4 regions of the Gallaecimonas pentaromativorans genome follow, and region 2 is predicted to be linked to each of the others. Evidence: predicted binding sites of a transcription regulator. Region 2 holds the regulator's gene; each other region holds the start of a gene.
What was found. The regulator Fur, encoded in region 2, represses iron uptake genes when iron is present. The targets are predictions, from matches to a motif close to ATAATAATGAGAACNACTATCAA.
Positions count from the first base shown of each region.

Region 1: the regulator Fur is predicted to act here: its motif matches at 2,064-2,086, upstream of EDC28_RS17565 (TonB-dependent siderophore receptor).
Region 3: the regulator Fur is predicted to act here: its motif matches at 2,732-2,754, upstream of EDC28_RS15270 (TonB-dependent siderophore receptor).
Region 4: the regulator Fur is predicted to act here: its motif matches at 2,743-2,765, upstream of EDC28_RS16885 (TonB-dependent hemoglobin/transferrin/lactoferrin family receptor).

Region 1 is NZ_RJUL01000011.1:72,185-76,841, reverse strand. Features, by position in the region: gene EDC28_RS17565 (TonB-dependent siderophore receptor) at 1-2,023, opposite strand, end outside; gene pyrE (orotate phosphoribosyltransferase) at 2,218-2,859, opposite strand; gene rph (ribonuclease PH) at 2,904-3,617, opposite strand; gene EDC28_RS17550 (YicC/YloC family endoribonuclease) at 3,774-4,637, shown strand.
Region 2 is NZ_RJUL01000002.1:56,731-61,387, reverse strand. Features, by position in the region: gene EDC28_RS03100 (oxidoreductase) at 1-1,742, shown strand, start outside; gene fur (ferric iron uptake transcriptional regulator) at 1,773-2,216, opposite strand; gene EDC28_RS03090 (DUF4442 domain-containing protein) at 2,347-2,826, shown strand; gene fldA (flavodoxin FldA) at 2,853-3,380, opposite strand; gene ybfE (LexA regulated protein) at 3,386-3,685, opposite strand; gene EDC28_RS03075 (DUF2788 domain-containing protein) at 3,685-3,894, opposite strand; gene EDC28_RS03070 (alpha/beta fold hydrolase) at 3,947-4,657, opposite strand, start outside.
Region 3 is NZ_RJUL01000008.1:151,087-155,743, reverse strand. Features, by position in the region: gene EDC28_RS15280 (DUF3224 domain-containing protein) at 1-30, opposite strand, end outside; gene EDC28_RS15275 (MAPEG family protein) at 100-492, opposite strand; gene EDC28_RS15270 (TonB-dependent siderophore receptor) at 578-2,653, opposite strand; gene EDC28_RS15265 (TonB-dependent receptor domain-containing protein) at 2,857-4,657, opposite strand, start outside.
Region 4 is NZ_RJUL01000010.1:96,012-100,668, reverse strand. Features, by position in the region: gene EDC28_RS16890 (YaeQ family protein) at 1-516, shown strand, start outside; gene EDC28_RS16885 (TonB-dependent hemoglobin/transferrin/lactoferrin family receptor) at 557-2,695, opposite strand; gene EDC28_RS16880 (hypothetical protein) at 2,865-3,056, opposite strand; gene EDC28_RS16875 (DUF2750 domain-containing protein) at 3,056-3,400, opposite strand; gene EDC28_RS16870 (LysR family transcriptional regulator) at 3,494-4,399, opposite strand; gene EDC28_RS16865 (aldo/keto reductase) at 4,499-4,657, shown strand, end outside.

The sequences.
Region 1 (4,657 bases), on a different contig from region 2:
CGCTTACCGCATAGGCCTTGTCAAAGAGGTTTTTGACATTGAGCTGGAACTGCCAGGCCTGCCACTGGGTTTGCCAGGACGCATCAAACACGGTGTAGGGCTTGATGCGGTTGCCGTCCTGGTCGAACTGCTCGGACACATAATCGGCGCCAAAGGCGATGGCCGAATCCAAGGCGGTGATGTCATAGCGGGTCCAGAGCCCGAACTGATGGCGCGGGGCATTGGCAAAACGCTTGCCAACCGAGCGGCTGATACCGCTGGTAGCGTCTTTTACCACCGCGTCGTTGTAGGCGTAGTTGGCGTTAATCACCCAGTTCTCACTGAGATCCCCCAATAAATCCACTTCCACACCCTGGCTGCGCACCTTGCCCAGGGCAATTTGCCGGTCGGTATCATCTGGGTCGGTCTGCAGGATGTTTTTGCGCTCGATATGGTAGGCCGCCAGGTTGAGGTTGATGGCGCTATCAAACCAATAGCTGCGCAGCCCAAGCTCGGCCTGCTTGCTCTCTTCCGGGTCGAAAGGCCCGCCATTGCTGGCCAGCTGGCTCGACACATCCTGGGGGGTAAAGCCGGTAGACCAGCTTACATAGGGATGTAAGTGCTCGTTGATCTTATAGGTGCTGCCCAAACGGTAGGAAAAACCGGTGTCGTTATAGTGCTCTTCGCCGCCGGCGATGTTGTCCAGCACCTTGTCGTCAAAACCGTCCAGGCGGGCGCTGCCGGTAATATCCCAAGCCTGGGTGATACGCCACTGGTCCTGCAGGTAAAAGCCGTAACGCTCGGCGGTGGTGTCAGAATCGGTTATTAGCCGCATCCGGTAACTGGCCGGGTCGGTCACCCCGTATTGGGGGTTGCTGTAACTGAGCCCCACTACGCCATCGGCAGTGCGGGCTCGCTGGTAGTAGAAATCTTCTTTTTGATGGGAAAAATCGCCCCCCAAAAGCAGGGTATGGGCGCCCAGTTCGGCCACCAGGTTGGCGGTAACCGAGCCAGCCTTGGTGTCGCGGGTTTGGTCGCGGTACTGGCGCTCGGTGTAGTCGGCCAGGCCATCGCCGTTGGTGTCGTCGGCGCTGGCTGGCTCATGGTACTTCTGGCGCTCGGTGTTATCGAAATAGCGCACCGTTACGTCGGCCGACAGCCAGTCGTTAAAATCGTGGTCGAGCCTTGCCTGGAAAACGGTGGCGGTAAGGCGCAGAAAATCGGACTTCTCGTTGGCATTCCAGCGCATGCTGGCCAGGAAGTTACCTTGGCTGTCGGCCGGTATACCCCGGAGCCGGGCGCCTGCTTCGTTTTGGCGCACGTCGGTCAGTTGCAGGGTTAGGGTGCTGGCATCGCTTAAATCGATGGCATAGCCGGTGTCGATGATGCGGCGGCGGTTGTCGGTATTCCAGCGGTAGGGGTTTTCGTGGTCCTGATAGAGCCCGAGGCGATAGCGCTGGTCGGCGGCTTGGGTCAAAGGGCCGGAGAGCTCCAGGCTGCCACTGACAAAATCGTCGTTACCGGTGGTGAGCTTGATGCGTTTATCCGCCTGGTAGCCGGGCTTTTTGGTGACGTAGTTAATCAGGCCGCCCGGGTCGCCAGCGCCATAAAGGGCGCCGCTAGGGCCTTTTAGCACCTGCACCTGCTGAATATTAAAAAGCTGCGGCGTGGAAACATCGCCATAAGGGTCGCCCCGCACGCCGTCGTAGCGCACGTCATTTTGGCGAAAGCCCCGGAAGGTCACCGAAGCGTAGTTGTATTGGCTCACCCCGCTGATGGAGCGGTAGAGGTCGGTCACCTCGGTGGCGGCCTGATCTTCAATCAAGGAGAGCGGCAGAATTTGCACCGACTGTGGGGTGCGCTCCAAAGGGGTGGCGGTTTTCATGGCCACCGAGCCGTCATCAATACGGTACATGGACTGGGCCCGCCCCTTGACGGTGATGCGCTCTATGTCGCTGTTGTTGGCGTCATCGGTCGCTGCCAGTATCGGCAGGCTGTAGGCCGCCGCAAAGGCCGCCAGGGGGAGCAAGGCAAAAGACTTCATTTCCAGCCCGGGTTGAAACCACAATGGCGGAAGAATTTAAATGAAAAACATTCTCATTTCAATGCAAATCCACCGGCGCGGGTGTTAGCGGGGTGTAGATAAAAGAAAGGCCAGACATCACATCTGGCCATAGTCCTTGCAGACAATTGAAAAGGCGTAACGCCTAAACATCCGTGTTTACTTGCAACGCCGGGTTAGACGCCGTACTGCTGGCGATAGTTCCGTACCGCTTGTAAAGATTCTGCCAGCTCCGGTTTTTGCTCCAGGTAGCTGATGAGGTCGGCCAGGGTGATAATGCTCACCACGGCGCAGCCGAAATCGCGCTCCACTTCCTGAATAGCCGACAGCTCGCCCTTGCCCTTCTCTTGGCGATCCAGAGCAATCAGCACCCCGGCAAGCTCGGCGCCTTCGGCTTGGATGATGTCCATGGACTCGCGAATGGCGGTACCGGCGGTGATCACATCGTCCACCAGCATTACCCGGCCTTTAAGTGGGCTACCTACCAGGCTGCCGCCTTCGCCGTGATCTTTTTTCTCTTTGCGGTTAAAGCAGTAGGGGTAGTCGCGGTCGTGGTGGTCATTGAGCGCCACAGCGGTGGTGGTGGCGATGGGAATACCCTTGTAAGCCGGGCCGAACAGCAGGTCGAATTCGATGCCGGAATCCACCAGGGCATCGGCATAAAAACGGCCCAGTTTGGCCAGATCGCGGCCGGTGTTAAAGAGGCCGGCGTTGAAGAAATAGGGGCTCTGGCGGCCGGATTTGAGGGTAAAGCTGCCAAAGCGCAGTACTTGGCGTTCGATAGCAAATTCAATAAAGGCTTTTTGATAGGCTTTCATGAGTTGGTCCTATAAAAAACGGGGCCAATGCCCCGTCAATACAATCAGGCCAGCGCAGCGCGCTGGGCAGCAAAGAGGTCACGGATGCCGCTGTCGGCCAGATCCAGCATGGCGTTCAGTTCCTGGCGGCTAAAGGGCTCGGCCTCGGCGGTGCCCTGCACTTCAATCATGCGGCCATCTTCGGTCATCACCACGTTCATGTCGGTTTGTGCGCTGGAGTCTTCGATGTAGTCGAGGTCACACACCGCCTCACCTGCGACGATACCCACCGACAACGCCGCCACCATCTGCTTGAAGGGATTCTCCTTGACCTTCTTCTGCTCAACCATCCAGTTAAGGGCGTCAAACAGCGCCACACAGCCGCCGGTAATGGCCGCGGTGCGGGTGCCGCCGTCGGCTTGGATCACGTCGCAGTCCACGGTGATGGTGACATCGCCCAGTTTGGTCAGATCCACCGCGGCGCGCAGGCTGCGGGCAATAAGGCGCTGAATTTCCATGGTGCGGCCAGACTGCTTGCCACGGGCCGCCTCCCGGTCGTTCCGGGTGTGGGTGGAGCGAGGCAGCATGCCGTATTCGGCGGTCACCCAGCCTTGGCCCTTGCCTTTGAGCCAACGGGGCGCGCCATCCACCACAGAGGCGGTGCACAGCACCTTGGTGTTACCAAAAGCCACCAGCACCGAGCCTTCGGCATGGCCGGTGAAGTTGCGGGTAAGGGTGACCTGACGGGTCTGGCTGGGGGTTCTGCCGCTGTGTCGCATGGATAATCCTGTGGGTCCGAGGTGGCGCCATTATAGGGGAAGCGGCCATCTGCGGCCACGGCCAGGGGCCACAAGGTGAGCGGTGCCGCAGAAGCGATTTTCACGCCAGGCCCCTTCTGTGGGTATACTGGGCCCAAACCAATAAGGACAACCCTTATGACTTACAGCATGACCGCCTTTGCCCGTAAAGATGTACGGGCTGATTGGGGCACCGCCTCTTGGGAAATTCGCTCGGTAAACCAGCGTTACCTCGAAGCCTACCTGCGCCTGCCCGAATCCTTCCGAAGCTTTGACCCCGTCATCCGTGAAAAACTGCGCGCCAAACTGAACCGCGGCAAAGTGGAAATCCAGCTGCGCTTTGACGCCGCCACCGCCGACGCCAATGCCCTGGCCTTTAACAGTGCCCTGGCCGAGATGCTGATGGCCCGCGCCAGCGAGCTGGCCGCCAAGGCGCCCCAGGCGCAAATCAACGTGCTGGACGTGCTGCGCTGGCCCGGCGTGATGAACGCCCCGGAAGCCGACCTTGACGCCATCAGCGAAGCGCTACTGGCCGCCTTTGACGAAGGCCTGGAAGACTTTATCGCCGCCCGTGGCCGCGAAGGGGAAAACCTCAAAGCCCTTATCGAAGCCCGCCTCGACGGCGTGCTGGCGGAAGTGGCCAAGGTGCGGGAGAAAATGCCGGAGGTGCTGGCCTGGCAGCGCGAGCGCATGCAAAGCCGCTTTGAAGAAGCCAAAGTAGAGCTAGACCCTGCCCGCCTCGAGCAGGAAATGGTGATGCTGGCCAGCCGCGTTGACGTAGCCGAAGAGCTTGACCGCCTCGAGTCTCACGTCAAAGAAACCCGCAAAATCCTCAAGACCAAAGGCGCCATCGGCCGCCGCCTGGACTTTATGATGCAGGAGTTCAACCGCGAGGCGAACACCCTGGGCTCCAAGTCTATCAACAGTGAGATCACCGCCAGCTCGGTCGAACTCAAGGTACTGATTGAGCAGATGCGCGAGCAGATCCAGAATATCGAATAAGCGACAGCAAGCGATGCAGA
Region 2 (4,657 bases):
CCGACGGTAAAATCTGCCTGCAAATCCTCCACGCCGGCCGCTACGCCTATCATCCCTTTTCCCTGGCCCCCAGCGCCAAAAAGGCGCCCATCAATCCGTTCAAACCCAGCGCCATGTCACAGCGGCAGATAAAGGGCACCATCAAGGCCTTTGCCAAAACCGCTGCCCTTGCCCAAAAGGCCGGTTACGACGGCGTTGAAGTGATGGGCTCTGAGGGCTACCTCATCAACCAGTTCCTGGCCCTTCGCACCAACAAGCGCACCGACGCCTGGGGCGGCAGCATCGAAAACCGGGCCCGCTTTGCCCTGGCCATCATCCGCGCCATCCGCGAGCGGGTAGGCAGCGATTTCATCATCATCTTCCGCCTGTCCATGCTCGAATTGGTGGAAGAGGGCATGGGCTGGGATGACGCGGTGTATCTGGCCCGAGAGCTGGAAAAGGCCGGGGTGAGCTTGATTAACACCGGTATCGGCTGGCACGAAGCGCGCATCCCCACCATCGTTACTTCGGTGCCGCGCGCCGCCTTTTCCTGGGTCACCGCCAAGATGAAAAAAGAAGGCCTTGGCATCCCGCTAATCACCACCAACCGCATCAACACCCCGGATGTCGCCGAGGCCATCCTCGCCGCTGGCGAAGCGGACATGGTGTCCATGGCCCGGCCGCTGCTGGCCGACCCCGAGTTTGTCAACAAGGCCGCCGCTGGCCGTGCCGATCGCATCAACACCTGTATCGCCTGTAACCAGGCCTGCCTTGATCATGTGTTTGAGCAAAAACGCGCCAGCTGCCTGGTTAACCCCCAGGCCTGCTATGAGACCGAGCTGATTTTTAAAACCGTTGCCAGCCCCAAGCGCATCGGCGTGGTGGGGGCAGGCCCGGCCGGTATGGCCTTTGCCTGCTACGCCGCCGAAAAGGGCCACAAGGTGGTGCTGATGGACGGTGCTGGCGAACTGGGCGGCCAGTTCAACTACGCCAAGCGCATTCCGGGTAAAGAAGAGTTCTATGAGACCCTGCGCTACTTTAAAAACCGCCTGAGCGACCTTGGCGTCGAGGTGCGCCTCAATGCCATGCAAAGCGTTGATAGCCTCAAGGGCGAGGGCTTTGACGAACTGGTAATAGCCACCGGCATCAGCCCCCGCACCCCGGCCATTGACGGGGTCAGCCATCCCAAGGTGCTGAGCTACCTTGATGTGCTGCGGGACAACAAGCCGGTGGGCGACAAGGTGGCCATTATCGGTGCCGGTGGTATCGGTTTTGATGTCGCCGAGTTCCTGGCCGAGCCTGGCCGTTCGGTCAGTCTCGATAAAGACCGCTGGCTGGTCCACTGGGGCGTGGACAAAACCATCAATAACGCTGGTGGCCTCGATAAGGGCCACAAGGCGGCGGCTGCCCGCGAGATTTGGCTGCTGCAACGCAAAGACAGCAAAGTCGGCAAGGGGCTGGGTAAAACCTCCGGCTGGGTGCACCGCCAGACGCTCAGCGACTTTGGGGTCAAGATGTGGCCGGGGGTCAACTACCAGCGCATCGACGATAGCGGTCTGCATATCAGCAAAGGTGAACAGACCCTGGTGCTGGACGTGGACAACGTCATCATCTGCGCCGGCCAGGAGCCCAACAAAGGGCTTTGGCAGGCATTGAGTGAGGCGGGGGTTAACGCGCACCTTATCGGCGGCGCCTTCGTTGCGGCAGAGCTTGATGCCAAGCGGGCTATTCGCCAGGGCGCGGAGCTGGCGGCAAGGCTTTAAAAGAAAAAGGCCAGGAGAACCTGGCCTTGTTTACTCTTCGCCGCGGCGGCGTTTGTCACAGGCGACAGTGTCTTCACACTCGCCGTACAGGTACAAACTGTGGTGCATCAGTTTGACCTTGTTGTCTTTGGCAACAGCCTTTTGGCGCTGCTCGATGACATCGTCCATGAATTCCACTACCAGGCCGCACTTGAGGCACACCAGGTGGTCGTGGTGGTGCTTTTGGGACAGCTCGAACACGGACTTGCCGCCTTCGAAATGATGGCGGGTCACGATGCCGGCATCATCAAACTGGTTCAGCACCCGGTAGACGGTGGCAAGGCCAATCTCTTCACCCAGCTCGATGAGCTTTTTGTAGAGATCCTCGGCACTGATGTGCTGGAAGTCGGGCTGCTGCAACAATTCAAGGATCTTGACTCGGGGCAGGGTGACCTTAAGGCCAGCGTCTCTGAGCGCTTGATTCTCGTCCGCCATGGATGGTCCTGTTTTTAGTGTCGGGGCGGGCAAGCCCGCGTTAGTTATCAGGAGAAAGGTACCCAAGTGGGCTTCGCTTTTCCAGAGGCATGATAGCAGTATTGTTTCGATTTTATCGATTAGGTGAACAATGAAATCGTGGTTGTTTAAAAAAGGAACGCGGATCCGGCCCCTGCTTAATTTGTGGCCGCCGTTTTTATTCACCGGCATTCGTGTTGCCGAGTTATCGGCAGATTTTCGCTATTGCCGGGTGGAGCTGAAAAACCGCCCCTGGACCAAAAATGTCAACGGTACCCAGTTTGGCGGCAGCCTGTTTGCCATGACCGACCCTATCTATTCGTTGATGCTGATGGGGCTCGTGGGCAAGCGCTTTCACGTGTGGGACAGAAGCGCCAAGGTGCACTTTGAAAAGCCGGGTTCAGGCAAGGTGGTAGCCGAGTTTCATGTCACCGAAGGTCTGTTGCGAGACATTGAGCAGGCCACCGCCACTGGCGAGAAGTACCTGCCCGAGGTGGTGACCGACATCAAGGACAACCAGGGCGATTTGGTGGCCCGCGTTGAGCGCACGCTTTATATCCGCCTCAAGCGTCACTACCGGCCCGAGCTATAAAAAAGCCCCTCGGTGAGGGGCTTTTTTCAATCTTCCAGCTCTGCCAGGCACATCTCGTCAAAGACCTGCTTGACCCATTTTTCCACCCGCTCGGCGGTGAGTTCGGGCTGGCGGTCTTCGTCGATACCAAGGCCAACGAAATGGTTGTCGTCTACCAGCGCCTTGGAGGCCACGTAGTTGTACCCTTCGGTAGGCCAGTGGCCGATGATGATGCCACCCTTGGCTTCAACGATATCGCGCAGGGTGCCCATGGCGTCCAGGAAGTACTCGGCATAGTCTTCCTGATCGCCGCAACCGAAGATGGCCACCAGCTTGTCGGTGAAGTCGATCTCTTCCAGGGTAGGGAAGAAGTCGTCCCAGTCGCACTGGGATTCACCGTAGTACCAGGTGGGGATACCCAGCAGCAGCAGGCTGAAGTTCTCAATGTCTTCCTTGCTGGACTTGGCGATGTCGTGGACCTCGACCATGTGGGTGCCCAGCTGTTTCTGGATCATCTTGGCTACGGCTTCGGTGTTGCCGGTATCGCTGCCGAAAAACAGACCTACAGATGCCATTCGACTCAATTCCTCTCGCTGTTGGTGGTGTCGAGCTGCTCGACACCGGCTTTCAATATGCTTTCGATCAGTTCGCTTCGACTCATGCTCTGCGCTTTGGCCAAATCATTCAGGGTATCGAAGAGGTCCGAATCTACCTTGAGTTCGACTCTTTTGAGGCCCTTTTGTTTGTCTCTTTTTATCTGATTGCGTTTGTTGACCTTCAGTTGTACCTGACGCGGGAGGGGATTGGTTTTCGGACGCCCCCGGCGTTTTTCCTCGGCAAACAGGTCAATGGTGATTCTGTCGGTACTCTCTTTGGCCATTAACCAATACCTGAACTTTCCCAGATGAGTGTTTTAAAGGCAAAACCCACGGCGCCCAGTATCGCCAGCCAGACCACGAATCGCCAGGCGGCCGTTACCTGGCTCTTTTTCAGCACGTCGTTGATGGCCAGGCCAAGGGCAATGACGATAAACAGAAAAAACAGGTTGAGGCCCAAAGACCCCAGGGTGTCGTGGTGCTTGTCCAGCATCGGCGGCCGTTGCCCTTACAAGAAACGCGCGGATTATACCCAAGGGGAGCACTCAGCTCAAAAAGTCCCTGACCAGCTTGTTAAACACCGCCGGTTTCTCGGCATGGAGCCAGTGGCCGGTGCCGCTTATCACCTTGAGCTGGGCCTTGGGAAAGCGCGCCGCCACCGCCTGGCTGTGGGCTTCGGTCAGATAAGGCGACTCGCCGCCTTTGATAAAGAGCGCCGGGCCGGTAAAAGGCGTGCCTTCAGGGGCTTTGAGGAGCTCCTCGTACTTGCCGGCCAGTACCGGCACGTTCAGGCGCCAGCTAAAGCCGGTGTCGGTTTTGACCAGGTTTTTGAGGATAAAAAGCCGGGTGCCCTGGTCGAGGATATAAGCGCCAACCGCTTCTTCTACCTCTTTGCGGCTTGCCATCTGGCTGATGTCCACCTGGGTAAGGGCGTTAAAGACGTTGTCGTGGTGGCGGTGGGTGTAGGTCACGGGGGCAATGTCGGCTAGCACCAGTTTGTCGACCTTGTGCCCGTAGTTAAGGGCAAACTCCATGGCCACCTTGCCGCCCAGGGAGTGGCCCACCAGATGGGCTTTGTGGATGCCGAGGCTGGTCATCAGCTCGTTGATGTCGCCGGCCATGGCGCCAAGGCTGGTGTCGCCGGAGTGAAAAGACTTGCCGTGGTTGCGCAAATCCACACTGGTAACGGTAAAGGCATCTTCCAGGCTGCGGGCGAGGTTACCCAGGTTGTCGAGTGAGCCGAACAGGCCGTGAAT
Region 3 (4,657 bases), on a different contig from region 2:
AAAGGTGCCGGTTGCAGTGTGTTGACTCATTAGCGTCTCTCCTTGCGCCGGTAAAACCAGCAGCCATAACAGGGTCAGTATTGCGCGCATGCTACCTCCTCATAACGCCAGCAGGTAACGGGCCAGAATGGCCAACACGCAAAGCGCCATGGCCAAAAAGGTCAGCCACATACCGGTAATGCGAAACGTGTAGGGCTCATCCAGTTGCGCTACCCCGTAGCCATGTAAAAGCCGCCCCACCAGCAGCAACATGCCCGGCAGGTGCAGCAAGGCTGCGCCCTGCCCCCATAGGCTCTCGGTTAGCCACATCAGGAGCAGCGTCATGGGCACGTATTCGGTGAAGTTGCCTTGCACCCGCATGGCGCGCTCGAGCCGCGGGTCGCCACCACAGCCAATGGCCACCCGGGCGCGGCGCCGCTCACGGATGGTACGGACACTCAATGCGATCAGCAGCACCGCCAGCACGGCGGCATAAAGGGGAGTCACTGGCACCTTGCTTTCCTTGTCAGAGCATTTTCTTCGAGCTTACCAAAGTGCCGACCCTTGAGAATAAAAAAGCCGCTCGAGGCGGCTTTTTTTAAAAACTCCAGGTCAGGGAGGCGGTGTAACTGCGGGGGGAGCCGTAAAAGGCCTGATCCCAATAGAGGCTGCTGTAATAGGTCTTGTCGGTGATGTTATTGAGGTTCAGCTGCCCGGTAATGTTGGGGGTGAACTGGTATTTGGCAAAGAGTCCGTACAGAGCAAAGGCCCCTTGGTTAACCCGCACCGTATCGCCGGCGTCGTTATAGGTGGCATCGACATAGATGTTCGATTGCCAGCGCATGCTGGCCCCCAGTTTTAGGCCTTCGACTTGGCTTGGGCTGTAGCTGGCCAGGGCCTTGAAGCTCTGTTTGGGCACATAGCGGCGGGTGGTGTTGCCGTCGGCGTCTTCAATGTTCTGTTGGGTATAGCCAAGCAGCACCGAGACCTCGTCGCTCAGCTCGCCGCTCAGCTGCGCTTCAAAACCCTTGGTTTGAAAATCTCGGCCCTCGTAGATGGTTTGACCCTGGTAGCGGCCAAGACTGGTGGCCAGGTTGTTGAACTCGTTTTTAAACACCGACAGGCTGGCGTTGAGGCCGCCATTAAACCATTCGCCCTTGATACCCCCTTCTAGGGTTTTGCCTTCGGACGGCGCCATGTGGCCGCTAAGGGTGCGCTCGGTTTGCGGGTCAAAGGTTTTGGCGTAGCTGGTGTAGAGCGACAAGGCATCGGTTACGTCGTATACCACCCCGCCGTAAGGAATGACCTTGTCGTTGACCTTGGTGTCTTCAGGCTCATCGTAACTGGTGCCCTGGCTGTGGTAGCGAACCACCCGGCTACCGGCAATAACATGCAGGCTATCGGTGATATTAAGGCGAGTAGCGCCGTAAATCGCCTTTTGGGTGTCTTTGAGATCGGAGCCATCAGCACCATCAATCAGGTTGGGGTAAGGCGCCTGGCCGTGCCACTGGGTGAAATCACCAATCAGCGGAAAGCCGTTAACAAAGTCATACAAGGATTGATCGGTGAGCTTGTTCTCGACCCAGTTGGCCCCCAGCATCAGCTCGTGGCTTTTGCCCCACAGCTGATATTGGCCGGAAAGGGACAAGTCCACCTGGTTGGCGTGGCTGTCCAGGGTGTAACGGCTGGCATAGCCGATAAGGCCAGCATTGGTATCCGGGTCAATAGTGCCATAGACATAGAACAGGTCGCCGCTTTGGGTAGAGGCCCGGTAGTTATATGCCAGCTTGGCGCTCCAGCCGTTGGCAAAGCGGTGTTCAAGCTCGGCAAAGGCCTGGGTGTTGTAACTGTTCCAATAAGCCCAATCCGCCGAGGTGCTGGACGAGCGGTCAAAGTGGGTTGGCGAACCGTCGGTATAGGCCAGGGTCAGGGCGCCCCACATCGGCGACTCGGGTTTACTCTCCTGGTAATTAACGCCGACTGTCAGCAAGGTGTTGTCGCCCAGGCGGGTATCCAGCACACCGTAAAGGGACGACAGGGTCTTACTGTAAAGGTCGATGTAGGAGTCTTTGTCCTGGTAGCTGCCCACAAAACGGCCGCGCAGGTTGCTGGCCAGGCTGCCTGACACATCCACCTCGCCGCGATAATCGCTCCAGCGCCCGGCGCTCAGATTCACATAACCCCGGGTGTCGTCGGTGGGGCGCTTACGCACCAGATTGATGGTGGCGGCCGGGTTACCTATCCCCGCCATCAGGCCGCCGGCGCCGCGCAGCACCTGCACCTGGTCGTACATGCTCAGATCAATATCGCCATTGACCACATCGGAATAAAAGGGTGCACCCAGGCCATCTACCTGGATGTTGTTTATCTCAAAGCCACGGGAGGTGAAATAGGTGCGGTCCGTCTCCACCCGCTCAACCGTTACCCCCGGGGTGTAATCCAGTACCTCGTTAAGGGTGCTGAGCCGGTAATCGCTCAGCACATCCTGGCCTATCACCGTCATTGATTGCGGGGTCTGACGCTCATCCAGGCCAAGGCCGGTGCCCAAGTCGGTGATATTGCCCTGGCTGCCCAGCACCTCGATACGTTCTACCTGGTCGTCGTCGGCCCAACCGGGCTGGCTGAGCAAAATGGTCGTTACGGCAATGGCCAGGTGGGAAAATCGCGGGGTCATGGCAAGTCCTTTCGAGCAAAGGGAGTGCTGCCAATACCTGTTGGCCAGCACGCCGGTTAAGGAATGTTAATTTTCGGCATGATAATAATTATCAATATCGCGTGCAATGGGTTTTCCTGATGTAAAACAATGCCCGCTCGGCAATGTCGGCGCAAAAAAAGGGCCTTCAAATGAAGGCCCTTTAAAAAAACCAGGGAGTGGTTTTAGAAAGTGTATTCAACACCCAGGAACACGTAGCGACCCAGAGCGTCGTAGGTGGAGGGATAGGTGTTACCGTTGGTGCCAGTGCTGCTGCTGGACACGGCCGGAGCATTCCTATCGAAGGCGTTGTTCACACCCAGAGTGATCTTGCCGCCTTCCAGTACTGCAAACTGAGCAGTCAGGTCGATGTAGTTTTGAGCATTGATGTTTTGAACTTCGTTCAAGTCATCAACCTTACCGATGTGACGCCAGTTGGCTGACAGCGCCATACCCAACCACGGAGTTTCCCAGGTGGTACGCAGGTTGTGAGACCACTCAGGGTTCGGGGAACCACAGTCACCACCCCACTTACCAGCACACTCGATGGTGTCATAACCGACCACAGGTTGACTCTCAAACTTGTCGTAGTAAGTACCGACCAAGTTCAGGTGCAGAGTACCCAAACCAGCAGGCAAATCAGTGACATAGTTGCTGTTTACGTCGATACCGGTACGCTTCTCATACCCAATGTTGATGTTGGTTGCAGAGACATAGCCAGCTGAAGTACCAGAACCCTGCCACAGTGAGCCATTGGCGTTACGGTGGATGGCGTCACAGAAAGTGGCGTCACCAGTAGCCAGACATTGGTCAATGATGAAAGAGGGCGGTACGTTGCTGATGGCGTCTTTTACGTCAATATCGAAGTAATCAACGGTGAAGTCCAAGCCGTCCAGCCAAGAGGGGCGATACACAAAACCGAAGGACACGGTTTTGGAACGCTCAGGCTGGAGGTCAGGGTTACCACCTTGCAGGTAGTTAAACTGACCAGCCGGGTTGTTCATGATGTTGCCGTATTGGGCCGCGGTAACACCGGTACGGGCACATTGCTCCAGCGTTGCCGAAGGGGTGTCGCCAGAACAGGGGTCTTCATCCAAATCAAACAGTGCCAGACCGGTGGAGACGTACAGCTCACGGATGTTGGCGTGACGAGAAGCCTTCTGATAGCTACCACGCAGCTTGATTTGGCTGTTGATGTCCCAACCCAGCGCCACTTTATAGGTGTTGGTATTGATATTGGTGGAGTAATCGGAGTAGCGATAACCCAGGTCCAGGTTGAGGTTGTCTGCGAAAGGCACATCTTCAACCAGCGGCACACGGACCTCGGTGTAGTACTCGTCTACAGTCAAGGAGCCGTCTACGGCAGTGGCCGGGCCACCTTGGCCAGCACCGTCACCGGACTCGTAACCTTTATCGGGATCAAAGCTCAGCGACTCGCTGCGGTGGGTATAGCCCAGCAGCACTTGCGGACCCAGGGTCGCCCAAGGGGTTTTGATGCCGTAGTTGGTCAGGTCGCCAGTAGTGTAGGCGTTGAACTCCCGCAGCACGGTTTCGCCCTTGGAGTAGAGCGGCAGGGTCAGGTAATCAAGCTGGTCCTGAGTGATATTCTGGGGGTTGTAGATATCCCAGGGCACACAATCAGGATCGTTACCGGCACAGACAGCCTGGCCAGTTACCGGGTCGGCAATGACGTTGAGCGCATTGGCAATGGCCTTGTTGCTCATGTCGTTTTGATAGACCTCGGTCATGTTGACGTTGCCATAGTTGAATGACACGTCGTAGTTCCAGTCGTCATTGATGATGCCGCGGGCACCAAACACAAAACGCTGGTTGATGTGTTGCAGGTCATCCTGACGAGGACCGCCTTCCACGTTACGTTTGGCGATGGTCACGTCAAAGGAGTCGTTCACACCCAGGCCGCGGTCCGCACAGGCCACTTGGTATTGGGCAGCGGTGAGCAGCGGGTTGGAACAGTTGAAGGTGGTA
Region 4 (4,657 bases), on a different contig from region 2:
TACAAGGCGCAGCTGAATATCAGCGATCTGGAACGGCACTACTATGGGGAGCATCAGCTGACCCTGGCCTGCCACCCATCGGAAACCGAAACCCGGCTGATGGTGCGGCTGCTGGCCTTTATCGCCCACGCCGATGACGACCTGACCTTTACCAAGGGCCTTAGCAGCGACGACGAGCCCGACTTATGGCTCAAGGCGCCAGATGGCCGCATCCTGCTGTGGATAGAGCTGGGCGAGCCGACGGTCAAACGCATCAAGCAGGGCTTGTCTCGGGCCGAGAAGGTGTTGGTGTATTCCTACGGCGCCCGCGGCGCCGAGCAGTGGTGGAAGCAGTTCGGTGACGAAATAAAGGCCCTTAAACGCCTTGAAGTGCTGAACATCGGCTTTGAGCAGCTGCCAGCCCTGGCGGCCTTTGCCAAAAAGAACATGGCCCTGAGCGCGACCTTGATGGAAAGCCAGTGGCTGCTCACCGACGGCGAGCGCTCAGAAGAATTCAGCTTCGAGCGCTGGCTGTAAGCACCAACAACAAGCCCGCCAATCGGCGGGCTTTTTTACCTCAGAAGCTGTACTTGATGCCAACGCCGACATTGCGGCCCGGTTGGCTGTAGCGCTCGATATTCTGGCTTTGGGTGCTCAAGGTGCGCACCTGGCTCCACACCCAATACTTTTTATCCAAGAGGTTAAAAAGGCCGGCCGAGAGCTGCAGTTGTTCAAGAGGCCGGTAGTAGGCGGTCATGTCCACCACGGTGAAGCTCGGGGTGGCCAGCCATTGGTTGGCGGTGGTGATGTCACTGGGCTTTTTGCGCGCAGTCCAGGTGACATTGAGGCTGCTGCCCCAATTGCCGGCCGGGGCGTCGTAATCAAGGCCAGTGTAGAGTTGCAGCGGCGAGACCGAGTCCAGCGGCGCATTGTCGCCGGTATTTTTACCGTCGGCATAGGCTGCCGCGCCTTTGAGGCGCAGGCCTTCGGCGCTCCCCCAAAAGGTGCCAAGGTCCAGGGTGCCTTTTAATTCCACCCCTTTGATGCGCACCTTGTCGAGGTTCTGGGAGGTAAATTCGCCCAGGCTGTACTCGGCTGAGGCGCCAAGGGGTACCTGGCTTTCGATGAAGTTGCGGTAGTGGTTGTCAAAGAAAGTCAGCTCGGCGTCGCCATGGCTGGTGCTCAGGCGCAGCCCCAACTCACTAAAGGTGCTTTGCTCGGATTTGAGGTTGGGGTTGGGCCTGATGATGTACGAGTAGTTGTTGCCGCCAAAGCTGACGTTGTTCTCGTAGTAGTAGTAGAGGTCGTTGATGCTGGGGGCGCGAAAGCCGCTGCCGTAGCGGCCAAAGAGCGCCAAGGGGCCGGCCACTTGCCAGTTGAACCCCAGTTGGCCGGTCAGCTTGTGGTTTTTGCTGTCGCCCCAGTCGGCCACATAGCTGTCGGCCTGGGTGCGGTAGTGGTAGTTGTCGTAACGCAGCGCCGGCAGCAATGCCAAGCTGGGGCTCAGTTGCCAGTTGTCTTCAAGGTAGAGGCCATAAATGTTGCCGTCAGCCTTGGGGGAGAAGCGGCTGGTGTCGGTCACTCCGTCCACGGTGTTGTGGTTGAGGTTTTCGTAGTCCTGGTGCTGGTAGTTGGCGCCGTAGCGAAGGCTGTGGCTGCCCAGTTGCTTGGCCAGGTTAATGCGCCCCTGGTAGCCCTTTTGGTCGTAAAAGCGATTCACCAAGCGGTGGCTGGTGGCGCTGTTAATCAAGGTACCGTTCTCGGTGCGGGTTTTCTGGTAATCAAGCTGCCAGTGCAGCTGATCAAACAGCACAAAATCGCCCCCTAAGGTTTGGAACAGCCCCAAGCGGTTGCGGGTGATGTCGTCGTCGGAGCGGTTAAGGGCGGTGGCGCTACTTTCCGAATAGAGCTTGATGGCCGATTGGCCGTTGAAGTGCTCACCGACTACCCCAAGCTGGTTGTCGCTACTGATGTGCCAAATGGCTTTGCCCAGGACGTTGTCAGACTGGTTGTCGCCCGGGTTGACGGCGCCCCTGCCCGGGCCGCGAATATCGCTGCCGCCGCCATGGTTTTCGGTTTCCTGGCCGTCGCGGCGGGTATACACCAGCAGGGATTCCACCGCGCCATGACGGTTGGCGAGGGTAGCGGTTTCGCTGTAGCGCTCGGCGTCGCTGCGGTAACCGGCTTGCAGCGACAGGTAGCTATCGTTGCCGTTGGCGCTGAGGAAATCAGCCGGATCTTTGGTGCGAAACTGCACCACACCGCCTAAGGCGCCGGAGCCGGCGCTGACATCGCCGCCTTTGATGATGTCCATGCGGGCCAGGGCGTCCATATCCACGGTGTTGCGGCCCGATTGCAGGTAGGTGGTGGTGGGGCCGTAGCTGTCGGCCAGTTCCACTCCGTCTACCAGGATTTTGACCCTGTTGCCGTCCATGCCCCGGATATTGATGCTGCCAATGCCAAAACGTTCGTCACGGGTGACCGACACCCCGGGCTCGTAGCGCAGCACGTCGCTCAGGTCGGCGCTGAGGTTGCGGCTTATTTGCTGCGCATCAATGGAGACGATGGCGGTGTCGGGCTTGGCCTGCTGGGCCCGCTGGCCTTGCACCACGATACGTTCCAAATCCTTGTTGGCGGCGTCAGGGGTCTGCTGCTCGGCCACGGCCTGGCCGGCGCAGCACAGCGCCAGCAAGGCCCATTGGGGGGACGGTTTCATTGCGTGTGATTCCCTTGGTTCAGCAAAGATGGCCAGAGGTTATCACTTTGCAAATGAGAATTAATATCAAATAAGTGTTATTCTTATTTGTTTCCTTATGAACTGCCAGGTTGACGGGATGAACAGAAAGAGCAGATACAAAAAAGCCCTGCTTGGCAGGGCTTTTGGATCACACCTGAAGGTCTATGTGCTGGCCCTTGGGGCCATCGGCAGGGGGCGCTGACATCTGGGCGTCGTCAACGCTGCCGGCGCTTTCAATCAGGTTAAGCGCCATGGCGCCTTGCTGGCGGATCTGAGAGTTGGTGTAGTTGGCTGCAATCACTTCGTACTGGCCACCTACCTGTACGCTGTTTACGTTCATCACGCCTCCATCAAAGACTCGGCGATATCGCCGGGTTCTACTTCCAGCCCTTCCAGTTCATCGTTCCAGTCGGGGCCTACCAGAATGTCGTCCTCGGCCAGATTGGGCAGCCACAGTTCGACAAAATCGGTCAGGCTGATACGCTCGGCCTGATATTCCGCCCATTGATCAACGCAATGACGCTGGGCTTCTTCCTTGCTGGACCAAAAAGGCATGACTTCGGTGTCTTCGAACTCGGCGGAGTCGCAGATCACCCAGCCTTCTTCACAGCTCAGGCTCCACAGTTCGCCAGTTCGCTGGATGGTTGCAAGGAAGGTATCGTAGCTTTTTTGCCATTGGGTCATGGGCAGATCCTTAAAGGTGGGTCGGCGACATTATCGCCTTAATTGAGCCAGGGCGTGCGACTATTTTAGGGCAATGTTCACAGCTTGCCGGATTTAGGGGCTGGTGATACCCAAATCGGCCACCAGTTGCCCCAGCCAATCGGCAAAGAGCCTGAGGGGTTGGCTCTGGTGGCGTTTTTGCGGATACAGGATGGCCAGCGGCATGGGCGGCGGCGGGTAGTCGGCCAGCACCTCCACCAACAGGCCCTTATCCACTTGCTCCTTGAGATCGTAACGGGGCCCCTGAATAAGGCCAAAACCGGCCAGGCCTGCCGCCACATAGGTGTCGGCGCCGTTGGTGCTCAAATCAAAACCAAGCATCTGTGGCTGATAGCCCCCCTCGACCTTGAATTCCAGCGGCTCGATGCGGCCATTAGAGGGCAGGGCAAAGGCCACCATCCGGTGCCGGGTAAGCTCTGCCGGGTGCTTGGGAGTGCCATGGCGGGCCAGATACGCCGGGGAGGCCAGCGTTGCCTGAGGCATGTGCCCCAAGGGTTTGGCAATAAGGCTGCTGTCTTTTAAGGGGCCGGCCCGCAGCACCGCATCCACCCCCTCTTTGACCAAGTCGATGGGCTGGTCGGCAATGCTCAGCTGTAAGGTGATACCGGGGTAGCGCCGCTGAAATTGGGCGAGCTCTGGCACCACCACCAGCCGCGCCAGGCGGGTGGGCAGGTTCAGGTGCAAGGTGCCACCAGCGGGGCGGCCGGGCAAAAAGAGGGTCTCCAACTCCTTCCAGTCGGCCACCAGTTGCCTTGCCTTGTGGCTAAAAGCTTCCCCCTCTTGCGTCAGGCTGACTTGGCGGGTGGTGCGCACCAGCAGCTGCACCTTGAGTTGGTTCTCCAGGCGCTGCACGGCCTGAGTCACAGTGGAGCGGGGCAGGTTCAAACTGCTGGCGGCCCGGGTAAAGCTGCGGGCATCGCAGACCCGCAAGAAGATGGCCAGGGTACGAAGGCGGTCCATGAATTGTTCGTGATTTACAAACAGTAAAACCCTTATACCCCGGTTTATTGCAAACACCAAACAGGCGCATGCTGTAGCCCTTCACCGATGGAGGTAGTGATGAAACAACGTCAATTGGGCGCTAATGGCCCGCTGGTATCGGCTCTGGCACTTGGCTGCATGGGCATGAGCGAGTTTTATGGCAAAGGCGATGACGCCGAATCCCTGGCAACCCTGGACCTGGCGCTGGAAAAGGGCGTCAACTTCTGGGATACCGCC